2 regions of the Thalassorhabdus alkalitolerans genome follow, and region 1 is predicted to be linked to the other one. Evidence: a T-box and tRNA genes for the amino acid it is inferred to sense, from the RefSeq annotation. Region 1 holds a T-box; the other holds one or more tRNA genes.

Region 1 (7,286 bases):
TTTACCAACAGGTGATTTATCTACAATGGAAGATTAATGGGAAAGCGGCTGGGAACAAAACTCAGCTAAATAGAAGGGCCTTCACCGTCGGTGAGGGCCCTTACTTATATTATAATTCTGTTGGTTGATTGTTAAAAATACACTCGCTTGCACCTATAGGTACAAGTGTGACATCCGTTCAGCTTCATTTCATTCGCATTCACGGTGTCTCGCGGGCAAGGATTTGGCTAACCACAGGCGAGATATACGGGAAGCGTAAGATAGACGTGGAGCTGAGCCGGTCTCCAAATTTCTGAAGGATAATTTGCATGTCCCCAGGAAGTCAATGAGAGGCAAGGAAAAAGTGAAAAACGACATAGGGGTGCTCCCTGATACCGTTGAACTTGAGAAAGTACACCCTCCAGTCGGGTAATCAAACAGTTTTGAATCCATAAATAAAGCTCCAATTATCAAAAGACGATAATGGAGCCTTATTCCCTTAGGTGAGACATGTTTGTCCTAGTCTCTTTTCTACAATATAGTTAGTTGTCTTCATCATCCGATTCTGAACCTTCTTCACTATTTTCCTGATCTTCAGCATTGGTATCCGCTTGATTTTCATCATTGTCAGTGTCTTCGTCATCTGACTCTTCTGCACCGTTATCAGCGGAATTGGAAGAAGCCTCTTCTCCATTCGTATCGGAGGATGAGGCTTCTTCTTCATTGTTGTTCGAGCTGGAGTCACTTGACTCTTCTGCACCGTTATCAGCGGAATTGGAAGAAGCCTCTTCTTCTCCATTCGTATCGGAGGATGAGGCTTCTTCTTCATTGTTGTTCGAGCTGGAGTCACTTGACTCTTCTGCACTGTTATCAGAGGAATCGGAAGAAGCCTCTTCTTCTCCATTCGTATCGGAGGATGAGGCTTCTTCTTCATTGTTGTTCGAGCTGGTGTCATCTGACTCTTCTGCACCGTTATCAGAGGAATCGGAAGAAGCCTCTTCTTCTTCATTCGTTTCGGATGGTGAGGGCTCTTCTTCATTGTTGTTCGAACTGGAGTCACTTGACTCTTCCGTACCGTTGCTATTTGTATCGGAGTCCTGATTCTCCTCGCTTGGTTCTGATGAGGAGCTTTCTTCATCACTGCTGTCAGAGCTGGTGTCACTGGCTTCACTTGTAGGATTTTCCGATGAGTTATCCTCCTGGCCGCTGTCAGCAGCGGCGGAGGAATCTTCTTCATTATTTGAAGAGTTGCTTGTGTCTTCTTCTCCTTCGTTTGTATTTGATTCTTCTTCATTGTTTTCCTCAGACTCTGAGGAGTCGCCTGTTTCGTCTGCTTCTTCGGTATTATTATCGTTTTCTTCTTCTGAAGAGTTATTCTCTTCATCATCATTATTGCCATTAGAGCCGTTATCTTCAGCGTCGTCCTCCTCTGAAGAGCCGCTGCTTCCTGATCCTTCTCCAACTGTAGTAGAAGAGGAAGAGGACTCTCTTCCCGCAGAATCTACAGCGGTGACATAATAAGCACTAGTACCAGAGCCTAAATTGTACGAGGTGTTTGTATTTCCTTTAGAAACCCCGACTGGTGAAAAAGATCCGCTATCTGAAGAGGCCTGATAGATGCGGTAGCCTACAATGTCGTTATCAGAATGCTGGGACCAGGTGAGCTCTCCGCCGTTGATAGAAATATTTGATACAGAGGAAGGAGTCCGTCCATTATCAGGCGCTTCCACGTCTGGAATGACGTTATCCCAGTTGTCAGGTAAATAATCACTAATATCCTCATCTTCATCAATATCAAAATATTCTTCTTTAACAGCAATGCCGTTGTCAGTAAACTCAGATGGCGTATCATCAAGGGCACGGTATGGAGTGCCATCAATCGTTACGTACTCTACTTCACTTAAACTGTCATCTTCTTCAGTCGGGAGAAATTCTTCATTAAATAAATCTTCTGTTACCAGGTCTGCTTCCTCACACAGATCGGAAGGCAGCATGCCTGATATCCCGCAAATCTCCTGACTTACCACACCATCTGGCTGTTCAAAAGTATCTTCTATTCCCAATGCTTCTGGATCACCTTCATAGGCAGCGTTCATGAAGTCTGCCCATATCCGTTGGGTTCTCCAGCTATAGCCTCTGCCGTTATGTCTTTCAGCAAGGGATTGGGGAATATCATAGCCCAGCCACACACCAAAGGTCACATTAGGGTTAAAGCCAACAAACCAGGCATCATGGATTTCATTTGTCGTTCCTGTTTTTCCAGCCCAGTCACCTTCAAAGTCTAACATGTCCGGAAGGGAAGTGGCTGTTCCTTCCTCTGTGCCCAGCACGTCTCGTAAAATGTCCAGCATAAGATAAGCAGTTTGGGCAGAAAACACTTCTCTAGGTTCCGGTTCATGCTCATATATAACTTCGCCGTCATGGGTTTCAATTCGGTCGATAATATACGAATCGTTATATTGTCCGTCGTTAGCAAATAAGCTGTAAGCAGCCGTGTTCTGCTCCACGGTCGCACCGTTGGTTAAACCACCGATAGCGCCTGACTCGTACGGATCATTCTCGTCTAGATTTGTAAATCCCATATTGATCAAGTCTTCCCGGGCATCTTCATGCTCTACACGTTGCAATGCTTTTACAGCAGGGATATTTTGAGAACGAACCAGTGATTCACGAACAGGGATAAATCCTTCGTATTCATCGCTGTTGAAGTTTGTGATCTCATCACCAGTACTATAGGTGCTGGGTACGTCAGGCACAATGGTTCCAGGCTGAAGTTCTCCCCGGTCCATAGCTGGTCCATATGCTAAAAGGGGCTTCATGGTGGAACCGTTTTGTCTAAACCCTTGGGTGGCATGATTCATGCTTTCTCTTGAGTGATCGCGCCCTCCGACAAAACTGATAATAGCGCCTGTACGATTATCGATCATTACAGCTCCGACTTCCTCTGGTTCCACTTCACCATCTTCTCCTTGCCTGTCCGGGCCAAACCATTCAACATTATCCACAGCTTCCTGCATGTTGTCATAAATATCCTTGTTTACAGTGGTATGCACTTGGTACCCGCCGTTAGCAAGTTTCACTCGAGCATCCTCATGGTAGGATAATATTGTTTCCTGTCGTTCTTCTTCGTCCATTCCTTCTAAATCCACGCCGTCTTCTTCAATCAATTGTTCTCTTATAATTTGGATAGCACGGCGCTGTGCTTCATTAGTTAAGTAAGGATATTCATCGAATGTTCTCGGGCGAGGGTCAGCCAGGCTTTCTTCAATGTCATATGCCTGTGCTTCCTCGTATTCCTCTTCTGTAATATAGCCGCTGGCTTTCATTCTGTTTAAGACTGTCTGCATGCGGTTAAGACCGGCATCAAAGCTGTCTTTCACTTCACCTGTTGATGTAAACGGGGTATATCCAAAAGGGTTTTGGGGCAGACCTGCTATAAAGGCTGCTTGTGGAATATTTAGTTCAGCAGCGTCTACACCGAAAATTCCTTCTGCAGCTGCTTGTACGCCCGCAATATTTTGTCCGTTAGAGTTTCGGCCGAAAGGCACGATGTTTAAGTATGCTTCAAGAATGTCTTCCTTTTCAAAGAATTCTTCCATTCTCATCGCCAGCATTATTTCTCTCGCCTTGCGGTCAAAGGAAACTTCATTGCTAAGCATTTGGTTTTTTACGATTTGCTGTGTTAACGTACTTCCTCCTGTTTGATTGGCTGCTCCTGTGATTTCCTGGAAAGTCGCTCGCATGATTGCTTTCGGTACGATACCATCATGTTCGAAAAAATATTCATCTTCTGTGGCGATTATAGCATTCACCAGATTATCAGATACTTCGTCAACTTCTATATCTCGCCTTTCCAAATCAGAACTAATTTCTCCTAAGTAAACCTCGTCGGCGAAATAAATTTCACTCGTTTCTTCATAGTCATAGAGCTCTTCTTCCATTTCGTCAAAGGAGCGAGCTGGCTCGTCTTCAACCAGGGAAACAAAATACCCGGCACCTGCTCCCCCAATAAAAAACGTTCCCATAAGTAAAAGGACAAAAAGAATTAAAATAAGATTCCAAACAACATAAGATGTTATATTCAGTCCTCTGACGATAGGAAGGTCTTTCCATTCATCGGTTTTTGCATTTAACCTCTCAAAAAAACTTTTCATTCTTGTATTCCCCCCAAAAAACATCAATCGTATTATAGCATAGACCATACATTCCTACATGAAGTGAAAGTAGGCTTTACAACCAGTTTGACAATCATTTAGAGATTTGGTACAAAAGGATTATCTACATAAAAATATTGAAGTGATGACAGATTGAAGTAGCATAGATTTCCCTGTTACAGAGAGCCGGCGACTGGTGAAAGCTGGTACATAAATCTTTTTGCGAAATACGTTCTTGAGCTTCCTCGCCCTTATTGACAGGGGAGAGGACGGGATTGTTCCCGATATCTAAACGAAGTGGAAAGCAGGAACTTTCAGCTTTCAAAAAGGGTGGTACCGCGGCCAACTCGTCCCTTGTCTTGGGACGAGTTTTTTGTATTATTCTTGGCTCTCTTAAAGGTGATGGCACTAACAGCACGCTGTCCGTCTTTCGAATAAGGCGTTTCTTAGGAAAGTAATCAGCAGCCTTATCCTCATAAACGGGAGTTTGTGCAGAAGTATCATATAAGGCTAACTGTGCATATGAAGAAGATATATGTACTACTTTGTAACTAAGTATCCTTCTATACTTATACCCGATAATATACCCGATAATCTTACTTTTTAAAGGAGAGAAGATGATGAACATTTTAGAGGAACTAGAATTCAGAGGTCTTGTAAACCAGGTAACGGACAGGGAGGGGCTTGAGTCTCTGCTTAAGAAAGAGCAAGTAACGCTCTACTGTGGGTTTGACCCGACAGGAGACAGTCTGCATATTGGACACTTGCTGACAATTATTACCCTGCGCCGCTTTCAGCTGGCAGGTCATAAACCGCTGGCTCTTGTTGGCGGGGCAACGGGCCTGATCGGAGATCCAAGTGGGAAAAACGCTGAAAGAACCCTAAATGAAGAGGAGATAGTTAAATCCTACAGCGACAGAATTAAAGGGCAGCTGGAAAAGTATTTAAGCTTTGATGGCGGAGATAAAGCAGAGCTTGTGAATAACTATGACTGGATCGGTGAAATGAACGTAGTTCAGTTCCTGCGTGATGTCGGTAAGCATTTTGGGCTTAATTATATGCTTGCAAAAGAATCAGTAGAGTCAAGAATTAAGACAGGTATTTCTTTTACGGAGTTCAGCTATCAAATACTACAATCATATGACTTCTACAGACTCTATGAGGAAAAAGGCTGTAAACTTCAGCTCGGAGGAAGTGATCAGTGGGGCAATATCACTGCAGGGCTTGAGTTGATCAGAAAGATGAAAGGCCAGGAAGAAGAGGAAAGAGCCGAAGCTTTCGGATTTACCATTCCCCTTGTAACCAAAGCTGATGGTACGAAATTCGGCAAGACTGAAGGGGGCGCCATCTGGCTTGATCCTGAAAAAACATCGCCTTACGAGTTTTATCAATTCTTAATTAACACTGATGATCGAGATGTATTGAAGTTCCTAAATTATTTTACGTTTCTTTCTGAGGAAGAATTGTCTGCTTTAGAAAAAGAAGCAGCAGAACGTCCTGAGGAGCGCGCTGCCCAAATTAGGCTAGCCGAAGAAGTCACACGCTTTGTCCACGGAGAGGAAGCATTACAGCAGGCTCAAAACATCAGTCAAGCATTATTTGGCGGAGGGGATTTAAAAACCTTAACAGCTAATGAAATCAAGCAAGGTTTTAAAGATGTTCCTACCTTTGTGGCAGAAGAAGAAGGGTACGGACTAATTGATCTTCTTGTGGAAGCAGGAATTTCTTCCTCGAAAAGACAAGCTAGAGAGGATATTAAAAACGGAGCCGTCTACATTAATGGTGACCGCTGCCAGGATATGCAAAAGACCATCAGTCAGGAAGACAAAATCGATGGAGCGTTTACAATTATTAGAAGAGGGAAGAAGAAATACTTCTTAATACAATATGCTTAAAAAAGAGGAGGCCGTTTCACCAGCTCCTTCATAAAGAAAAAAAGAGCCAGTAATCCTGAAGATACTGGCTTTTTCTATTTTTTTATTGAATTGAAAAGAAAAAACCTGCCGTAATGGCAGGTTTTTGATATTAACGAGAGTAGAACTCAACGATAAGAGCTTCAGTGATTTCAGCTGGAAGCTCAGAGCGCTCAGGGTAGCGGGAAAAGCTGCCTTCAAGCTTCTCTTCGTCAAAAGTAACAAAGTCAGGAACGAAGTTGTTAGCTTCTACTGCTTCTTTAATAGCAGAGTTGTTGCGAGATTTTTCACGAACACCGATAACTTGTCCTGGAGCAACACGGTAAGATGGGATATCTACACGTCCACCATCAACAGTGATATGACCATGGTTAACAAGCTGGCGCGCTGCACGACGAGTGCGGGCAAGTCCTAAACGGTACACAAGGTTGTCCAGACGGGACTCAAGAAGGATCATGAAGTTTTCACCATGAACACCTTTCATTTTGCCTGCAATATCAAATGTGCGACGGAATTGACGCTCATTTAAGCCGTACATAAAACGAAGCTTCTGCTTTTCTTGAAGCTGCTGGCCGTACTCAGAAAGTTTTTTCCGTTGAGTAGGTCCGTGCTCACCTGGTGCATATGGGCGTTTTTCTAATTCTTTTCCTGTGCCGCTTAAAGAAATTCCAAGACGGCGGGATTTTTTCCAAGATGGTCCTGTATAGCGTGCCATACAAAGACTCCCCCTTTATATTTTAAAGTTATGGAAAAAAGAACAACAATGATAATCTCCTGACATGCTCATTTTGTTTTCATGCACCTTCGCCTCGACAGCTAGAGGTTACCTGATACACCTCAACCCGTTTTCAGCCGCTGGGTTAAGAGGAACAAAATGATGAGGGTTAACACATCAAGTTTATCCAGGCTGTCTTTTTTTACACAAGGGAGATTATATAATGAATAAGAAGGAAAGTCAATCACCCTGGAAAACTATCTTTATAGAAGGCTGGAAGGTCGTTGTCTTCATTCTGACTACAGGTGACGGACCAGGACGTCCACAAACTCCTCTAGATAGAGTGTCTCTTCTTCTGTAAAACGGTTTTTTTCCGGGCTGTCGATATCTAAGACTCCAAGTAATTCTCCTTCTTTGAGCAGTGGAACAACAACTTCAGAACGTGAAGCAGCATCACAGGCGATATGCCCTGGAAAAGCATGCACGTCATCTACTCTAATAGTCTTTCGTTCAGCGGCAGCAGTT
Region 2 (7,286 bases), on a different contig from region 1:
TTCGAATCCTGCCTGTGGAGCCACGGAGAGCTGTCCGAGTGGCCGAAGGAGCACGATTGGAAATCGTGTAGGCGGTTTAAACCCGTCTCGAGGGTTCGAATCCCTCGCTCTCCGCCATTTTGGATATTATATATTGTGGCCCGTTGGTCAAGTGGTTAAGACACCGCCCTTTCACGGCGGTAACACGGGTTCGAATCCCGTACGGGTCACCACTTATTTGGAGGATTAGCTCAGCTGGGAGAGCACCTGCCTTACAAGCAGGGGGTCGGCAGTTCGATCCTGTCATCCTCCACCATATTTTTTTATAATATCGCGGGATAGAGCAGTCTGGTAGCTCGTCGGGCTCATAACCCGGAGGTCGGAGGTTCAAATCCCCCTCCCGCAACCAATTAAGTTTTTGCTGCAACGTTGAGTAAGCGTCAAAGCAAAAAAACATGAGTAGTACTCGAAAGAGTGCAACCAAAATAATTCCCGCTACTACGTCGAGAGACCTCAGCGGCAAGGGAATATCAATAGTACCCGCCAGGGTACAACCAATAATTCTCATATCTATATTTATAATATCGCGGGATAGAGCAGTCTGGTAGCTCGTCGGGCTCATAACCCGGAGGTCGGAGGTTCAAATCCTCCTCCCGCAACCAATTAAGTTTTTGCTACGACGTCGAATAAGCGTCAAAGCAAAAAAACATGAGTAGTACTCGGAAGAGTGCAACCAAAATAATTCCCGCCACTACGTCGAGAGACCTCAGCGGCAAGGGAATATCAGTGGTACCCGCCAGGGTGCAACCAATTAAGTTTTTGCTACGACGTCGAATAAGCGTCAAAGCAAAAAAACATATGAATGCAAACAATTTAATAGGGGCCTGTGGTGTAGCGGTTAACATGCCTGCCTGTCACGCAGGAGATCGCGGGTTCGATCCCCGTCAGGCCCGCCATTTAAGGCTCGATAGCTCAGTCGGTAGAGCAGTGGACTGAAAATCCACGTGTCGGCGGTTCGATTCCGTCTCGAGCCACCACTTTCATAGTAGGCCGGTCTAGCTCAATTGGTAGAGCAACTGACTTGTAATCAGTAGGTTGGGGGTTCAAGTCCTCTGGCCGGCACCATTTTTACTATAAGCATACTGGAAACCAACTGATCGAAGAAATCATAGGTTAGCCAATTATAGTAAATATACCAAGAAATACACTTGACGATAAAGTAAATGTTTTGTAATATATTTATTGTCCCTTTTGGAGGGGTAGCGAAGTTGGCCAAACGCGGCAGACTGTAAATCTGCTCCCTCTGGGTTCGGCGGTTCGAGTCCGTCCCCCTCCACCATCTATTTAATAGGGGTATAGTTTAATGGTAAAACGAAGGTCTCCAAAACCTTTGATGTGGGTTCGATTCCTACTACCCCTGCCATTATCTTACTCATATGGCGGTTGTGGCGAAGTGGTTAACGCACCGGATTGTGGCTCCGGCACTCGTGGGTTCGATTCCCATCAATCGCCCCATAGATTTTGGGCTATAGCCAAGCGGTAAGGCAGCGGATTTTGATTCCGTCATGCGCTGGTTCGAATCCAGCTAGCCCAGCCATGTCGCGGAAGTAGTTCAGTGGTAGAACACCACCTTGCCAAGGTGGGGGTCGCGGGTTCGAATCCCGTCTTCCGCTCCATATTCATATTGTATAGTCCTTGTGCATATAATGAAAACATGCACATGGCGGCATAGCCAAGTGGTAAGGCACGGGTCTGCAAAACCCTTATTCCCCGGTTCGAATCCGGGTGCCGCCTCCAACTTAGGTAACAGCTGCCGGGGTGGTGGAATTGGCAGACACACAGGACTTAAAATCCTGCGGTTGGTTTCAACCGTGCCGGTTCGAGTCCGGCCCTCGGCACCATTTATTTAACTGAATATGTATATTAAGCCGGTGTGGCGGAATTGGCAGACGCGCACGACTCAAAATCGTGTTCCTTATGGAGTGTCGGTTCGACCCCGACCACCGGTACCATACATATTACATAACTCTTTAATTCAAGGCTTCTCACAATAGTGGGAAGTCTTTTTTTGTGTCCCGGCGTGTCTGGCAGCTATGTGGTGAAAGTCCACTTTGGGCTTGGTAATGGGCACCGTTAGCGAATGGGAAGGGTGTTCGGGGCTACCCGGAATCTGAAGAAAACCGGACGTAATCACACGCGGTAACGAACAGAAACAGGATACAAGGCTGAAGCGGAAAGGATGAGTTTGCACAACAAGATAAAATCCTACATTGCCCGAACTCCGCACAGTAAATACCGCACCCACGGGTGGAAAGCGGTCAGACTTACCCGGGGAGGTCTTATCAGGGTTTCTACGAAGGAGAAATTCCTTACAGGGATAACGATGCCAACGATTCAACAGAGACCATAGTAGTCACATACACTTCGTAACGAAGGGTCGAACAATAAGAATCACTGACAAGCTTGGAGGTGTGGAGAATGCAACGAGCAAAGACAACATCGAAAGATGGATGTCTGCGGGAGGGTACACTGGAAGCGAAGAGTAATGCTGGAGTGTGCAGTGTTCTTCGCGGCTGGGTTGCATACCATGGGGGATCCCAGGATGAAGAACTACGTTCATAATATCTCCCAGTGGGTGAGAAGAAGGATCAGACAGTTAATCTGAAAAAGGTGGAAGAAAGTGAAAACCAGATATCGAAGTTTGATCAAGCTGAAAGTTCCCAGAGATAAGGCATGGGAATGGGCTAATACCCGCAAGGGCTACTGGAGAATATCAAAGTCCTTTATTCTACATTGTGCTATCACAAAAGAAGCCCTGCAAGAAGCAGGACTTCTAAACATGGAAGCTTTCTATAAGAAAATGCATGATGGCATCACTCAACTTATTGAACCGCCGTATACGAGATCCGTATTTACGGTGGTGTGATAGGATAGAGAGGCAAATCCTCCTCCTACTGTTTCATTTGACTCCATTTTAAACGTTTCAAAGTGAATCATTAAGTGTAGCAAGTGGATGGTAACTGGTATAACACCCCATAACTAAAATGAGAATATATAAATTTTTATGTGAGGAAATCTAACATCTGGAGACCCTGAAAAATAGGCAAATGTGTATTTTTATATATAATTATTCTAAAAAATATCAAATGTTTTGTTTAAAGTGTACAATGACTTTCGTTTTCCTCCCCAGTATTATGAACACTAATCAAGGACAACAACTTTGGAATTCTACTGGGGGATATAGAAATGAATACAGAAAGTGAAACAAAAAGTGAAACAAAAAGTGAAACAAAAAGAAAAAAGTTTCAGATGCCGCACATCTATGTTATATTATTCATTCTTATGGCTCTTGCAGCTATTTCAACACATCTCATTCCCGCTGGTGAGTTTGAACGGATTACTGGACCGGAGGGAAGGGAGTCTATCGATCCAGAATCGTATACTCAGGTAGATGCATCACCTGCTGGTGTTGAGGAATTCATGCTCGCCATACCAAGAGGATTAGTGGAAGCAGGAGAAGTAGTGTTTTTTACTCTTATTATTGGCGGCATGTTTATGGTTCTTCGTAAAACCGGCATTATTGAAATAGGGGTAAACAAGCTGACAACAGCTTTTTCAACGAAAAGTACTGCAGTAATTCCGGTTCTAATGATCGCTTTTGCTGCCGTCTGCGGAGTTATCGGCACACAGGAGCTAAGCTTAGTGTATGTTCCAGTTATTATTCCGCTTTTAATAGCTTTAGGCTATGATTCTATGGTTGCAGCAGCTGTAGCTCTTATAGCAACGACTGCTGGGTTTATGACCGGATTTCTTAATCCAATTAACACGGGGCTTGGACAGCAAATAGCGGAAGTCCCTTTGTATTCAGGCATAGAGCTTCGGCTGATAGCTCTTGTAGTTATCTTAGGAGTGGGAATTATCTATGTCATTCGTTATGCTAAAAAGGTACAAGCCAATCCAGAAAGCAGTCTGGTCTATGAGGAAGATAGAGAAAAACGTGAAACTTACTCAAATCCTGATGAATCAAAAAGTAGAAGATTTACTCCAAGGCAGAAAGCAGCTGGTGTCTTTTTAATTGGCTTTTTTGCCATTCTGATATATGGAGTCATTGCTCAAGGATGGTTCATGCTGGAAATGTCAGGCCTTTTCATTGTTATGGGAATTGTGGTAGGTATGGCAGCCGGTTTAACAGCAGCTCAGGTTTGTGAAGGCTTTAATCAAGGATTTCGCGAGGTATTAGTGGGAGCAATTATCGTTGGAGTCGCCAGATCAGTCGCAGTTGTAATGGAGGACGGCCAGGTGATGGACACGCTCATTTATAACTTAGGAGCAGTGGTAGGTCAATTTCCTGGAACCTTAAGCGCAATGGGGATGTTTATGTCGCAACTGCTGTTTAACTTCCTCGTACCTTCTGGCAGCGGTCAGGCTCTGGTAACGATGCCTATTATGGCTCCTCTTTCTGATATGATTGGGGTGACCAGACAAACTGCTGTACTTGCCTTTCAATTTGGCGACGGCTTAGGAAACATTCTTTTTCCGACATCAGGTTATTTTATGGCTACTCTTGTTCTGGCAGGGGTAAGCTGGCATAAGTGGGTAAAGTTCTATTTTCCTTTATTCTTAATATGGGCCGCGATTGCAGCTGTATTTCTCATTATTGCCCAAGTCATTCAATGGCAGTAACCTTGCGCCCTAGATAGAAAGAAAAGCCTTTTTGATAGAGTTACTAAAAAATCATATTAAAACCCGTTCCTGATTATAAGAACGGGTTTGTTTTTATTTACTATTAATTGCTTTAATAGTCTGCGGACCGGCAACGCCATCGACTTTCAACTTGTTGGCTTTTTGGAAGCTCTTCACTGCCGCTTCTGTGGCAGGACCGAATTTCCCGTCAGCACCTCTTGTGTTAAAGCCAAGACTGGTCAGTTTTTGCTGAAGCTTTTTCACTTCGCTTCCGCTGCTTCCTTTTCTTAGTGTACCGCTTTTAATTTGAGAGGAAGTGGATGGAGACTTATTGACGGTTTTACTCTGGCTTGCTAAAAGGTTTTTCGTCTGAGTGCCTACAACCCCATCGGCTTTCAGCTTATTAGCCTTTTGGAACCTTTTCACAGCATCCTCGGTTCCTTTTCCAAATATGCCATCTGCAGAAACCTTGTAACCTGCAGCACTCAACTGTCGTTGAATTTCTTTTACTGCTTCTCCTTTGCTTCCTCGTTTAAGTGTTCCGCTTGTAGTGCCTCCTGGACTGGAAGGGCTGCTGTTTCCATTTATTTTGTACCCATTATTCTTTGCAATTGTATCAAAAGACTGACTGGATGTAGTAATGACAACAGGAGTGTTTACTTTTACCCGGCTGAAAAGCCATTCCACTTCATTGTTATGCATTCTGACACAGCCTGCGCTTGCATAAGTACCAATGGAAGAGGGATTGTTATTTCCGTGGATGGCATATGTGTTTCCGTTGGTTCCTCTGGCGTTAAGGCCAATCCAGCGCTTTCCTAAAGGGTTTTTTGGATCGCCGCCGGCAATATTGCCTTTATAATACGGGCGGTTCACAATTTTATTGACTACTTTGTGTTTTCCTTCAGGTGTTAAATTAGAACTCCGTCCGGTAGCTACACTGAACGTCCGGACTAATTTGTTGCTTTCATAAAATGCGAGCTGATTCGTTGCTTTGTTAATGACAATCATTTGACCAGTAGATGCTGATGTAGTTGGAACTTGCCACAGTAAAAACAGAAGTCCAACCAGTATGCAGGCGAGAACCTTTTTCAACCTACACCCCTCTTTTCCTATTTAATAACCACACGTCAATGTATGCATAAAGGCAGATAGAATTGTCATTTTACTAAAATAAAATAAAAACTATATAAAGAACAAAAGCATAAAAGTCACAAGGAAGGATTCTTCTGTCATTAAGGGGCGTTCGATTTAGGAAAATGAAGGGATTGATTCATGGTAGCTGCTCCTTTCTAAGGGTGATTCTATCACTTTTGTTCTACAACAAGAACTGAACAAGTTCATTATATGGCACAATATGAGCAACTTCAATGAAAAAAATAAGTTAAAAATCTAGTGGTTTTTGCAAAAAATTACAAGGCGCAGCGGGGATTTTAGCTTATTATGGTTATTAACAAGAAAAAAGAAGAATCCTGAAAGCATGAAACGAGACCCAGCCTCTAATGAAAGGAGGCTGGGTCATTTATATTACATCTATGTTACAAATGAGAGTGGTGCCAGGCACCCTACATTGGGTAATTTTTATGTTTTTGGTTACTCTATGAAGACTTGATAATTCTTTTATGGAAGGAGTTCATGTTATGAAGCAAAAAAACCGGTGGTTGATTGCGTTGTCTGCTGTATTTATACACCTTTCCATTGGATCTATTTATGCGTACAGTGTGTTCCAAACCCCCTTGTATGAGGAACTGGGCTGGGGCGGGGCAACAGTGACGATAGCCTTTACGCTGGCCATCTTTTTCCTTGGCATTTCAGCTGCTTTTTTTGGAAGGTTTGTTGAAAAACGTGGTCCCAGGGTATCGGCCTTTTTAGCAGCTGTTCTATTTGGTGCAGGCTTAATTGGCGCAGGATTTTCCATAGGAATCGGATCGTTATATGGCTTTTATTTTACCTATGGGATCCTTGGGGGGATCGGTCTTGGCATTGGATACATTTCTCCGGTGTCTACTCTGGTGAAATGGTTTCCTGACAGAAGGGGGCTTGCTACAGGGATGGCGGTGTTTGGTTTTGGAGCAGGGTCTTTAATTGCCAGTCCAGTAGCTGCAAGGCTCATTGAAGGAATGGGGGTAGCCAATACTCTGTACCTGTTAGGAGCTGTTTACTTTGTTTTGATGTCTCTGGGCGCATGGTACATTGCCCGGCCTCCAGAGGATTGGATGCCTGCAGCAGCTAAAGAGAAAAAAGACGACGGCGAGGTTGAAAAAAGAGAAGATCTGGCTCAGTTAACAGCTAATGAAGCCATAAAAACAAAACGTTTCTGGCTGCTATGGTGGATGATGCTTATAAATATATCTGCAGGAATCATGTTAATAGCTGTGGCTTCACCTATGGCTCAGGAGTTAGTTGGAATGACGGCTATGGCAGCTGCTACTGTAGTTGGGGTTATGGGGCTCTTTAATGGTGGTGGTCGTATTATTTGGTCTACTCTGTCGGATTATATCGGGAGGCCTAATATATTCTTAATTTTCTTTGGTGTTCAGCTGGTTTCCTTTATGATCCTGCCCATGGTGGGTAATGCTCTTATCTTCCAGATTTTAATGTACCTTATTGTTTCTATATACGGAGGA

What was found. The T-box of region 1 lies ahead of tyrS (tyrosine--tRNA ligase). A T-box ahead of a tRNA ligase gene usually reads a tRNA of that ligase, here a tRNA-Tyr.
Region 2: it has a tRNA-Tyr gene. The T-box ahead of tyrS (tyrosine--tRNA ligase) is inferred to sense a tRNA for this amino acid. The anticodon was not compared.

The regions. Positions count from the first base shown of each region.
Region 1 is NZ_JBHSOZ010000003.1:1,125,566-1,132,851, reverse strand. Features, by position in the region: gene acsA (acetate--CoA ligase) at 1-37, shown strand, start outside; gene ACFPU1_RS08305 (transglycosylase domain-containing protein) at 522-4,133, opposite strand; T-box leader at 4,270-4,491, shown strand; gene tyrS (tyrosine--tRNA ligase) at 4,754-6,028, shown strand; gene rpsD (30S ribosomal protein S4) at 6,159-6,761, opposite strand; gene ACFPU1_RS08290 (GAF domain-containing protein) at 7,061-7,286, opposite strand, start outside.
Region 2 is NZ_JBHSOZ010000005.1:456,461-463,746, reverse strand. Features, by position in the region: tRNA gene ACFPU1_RS13240 (tRNA-Asn) at 1-23, shown strand, start outside; tRNA gene ACFPU1_RS13235 (tRNA-Ser) at 25-117, shown strand; tRNA gene ACFPU1_RS13230 (tRNA-Glu) at 138-212, shown strand; tRNA gene ACFPU1_RS13225 (tRNA-Val) at 220-295, shown strand; tRNA gene ACFPU1_RS13220 (tRNA-Met) at 312-388, shown strand; tRNA gene ACFPU1_RS13215 (tRNA-Met) at 565-641, shown strand; tRNA gene ACFPU1_RS13210 (tRNA-Asp) at 860-935, shown strand; tRNA gene ACFPU1_RS13205 (tRNA-Phe) at 941-1,016, shown strand; tRNA gene ACFPU1_RS13200 (tRNA-Thr) at 1,029-1,104, shown strand; tRNA gene ACFPU1_RS13195 (tRNA-Tyr) at 1,233-1,318, shown strand; tRNA gene ACFPU1_RS13190 (tRNA-Trp) at 1,329-1,402, shown strand; tRNA gene ACFPU1_RS13185 (tRNA-His) at 1,419-1,494, shown strand; tRNA gene ACFPU1_RS13180 (tRNA-Gln) at 1,502-1,576, shown strand; tRNA gene ACFPU1_RS13175 (tRNA-Gly) at 1,581-1,655, shown strand; tRNA gene ACFPU1_RS13170 (tRNA-Cys) at 1,702-1,776, shown strand; tRNA gene ACFPU1_RS13165 (tRNA-Leu) at 1,792-1,880, shown strand; tRNA gene ACFPU1_RS13160 (tRNA-Leu) at 1,907-1,991, shown strand; gene ACFPU1_RS13155 (hypothetical protein) at 2,458-2,601, shown strand; gene ACFPU1_RS13150 (hypothetical protein) at 2,660-2,905, shown strand; gene ACFPU1_RS13145 (YfcC family protein) at 3,226-4,662, shown strand; partial or broken gene ACFPU1_RS13140 (L,D-transpeptidase family protein) at 4,828-5,670, opposite strand; gene ACFPU1_RS13135 (L-lactate MFS transporter) at 6,300-7,286, shown strand, end outside.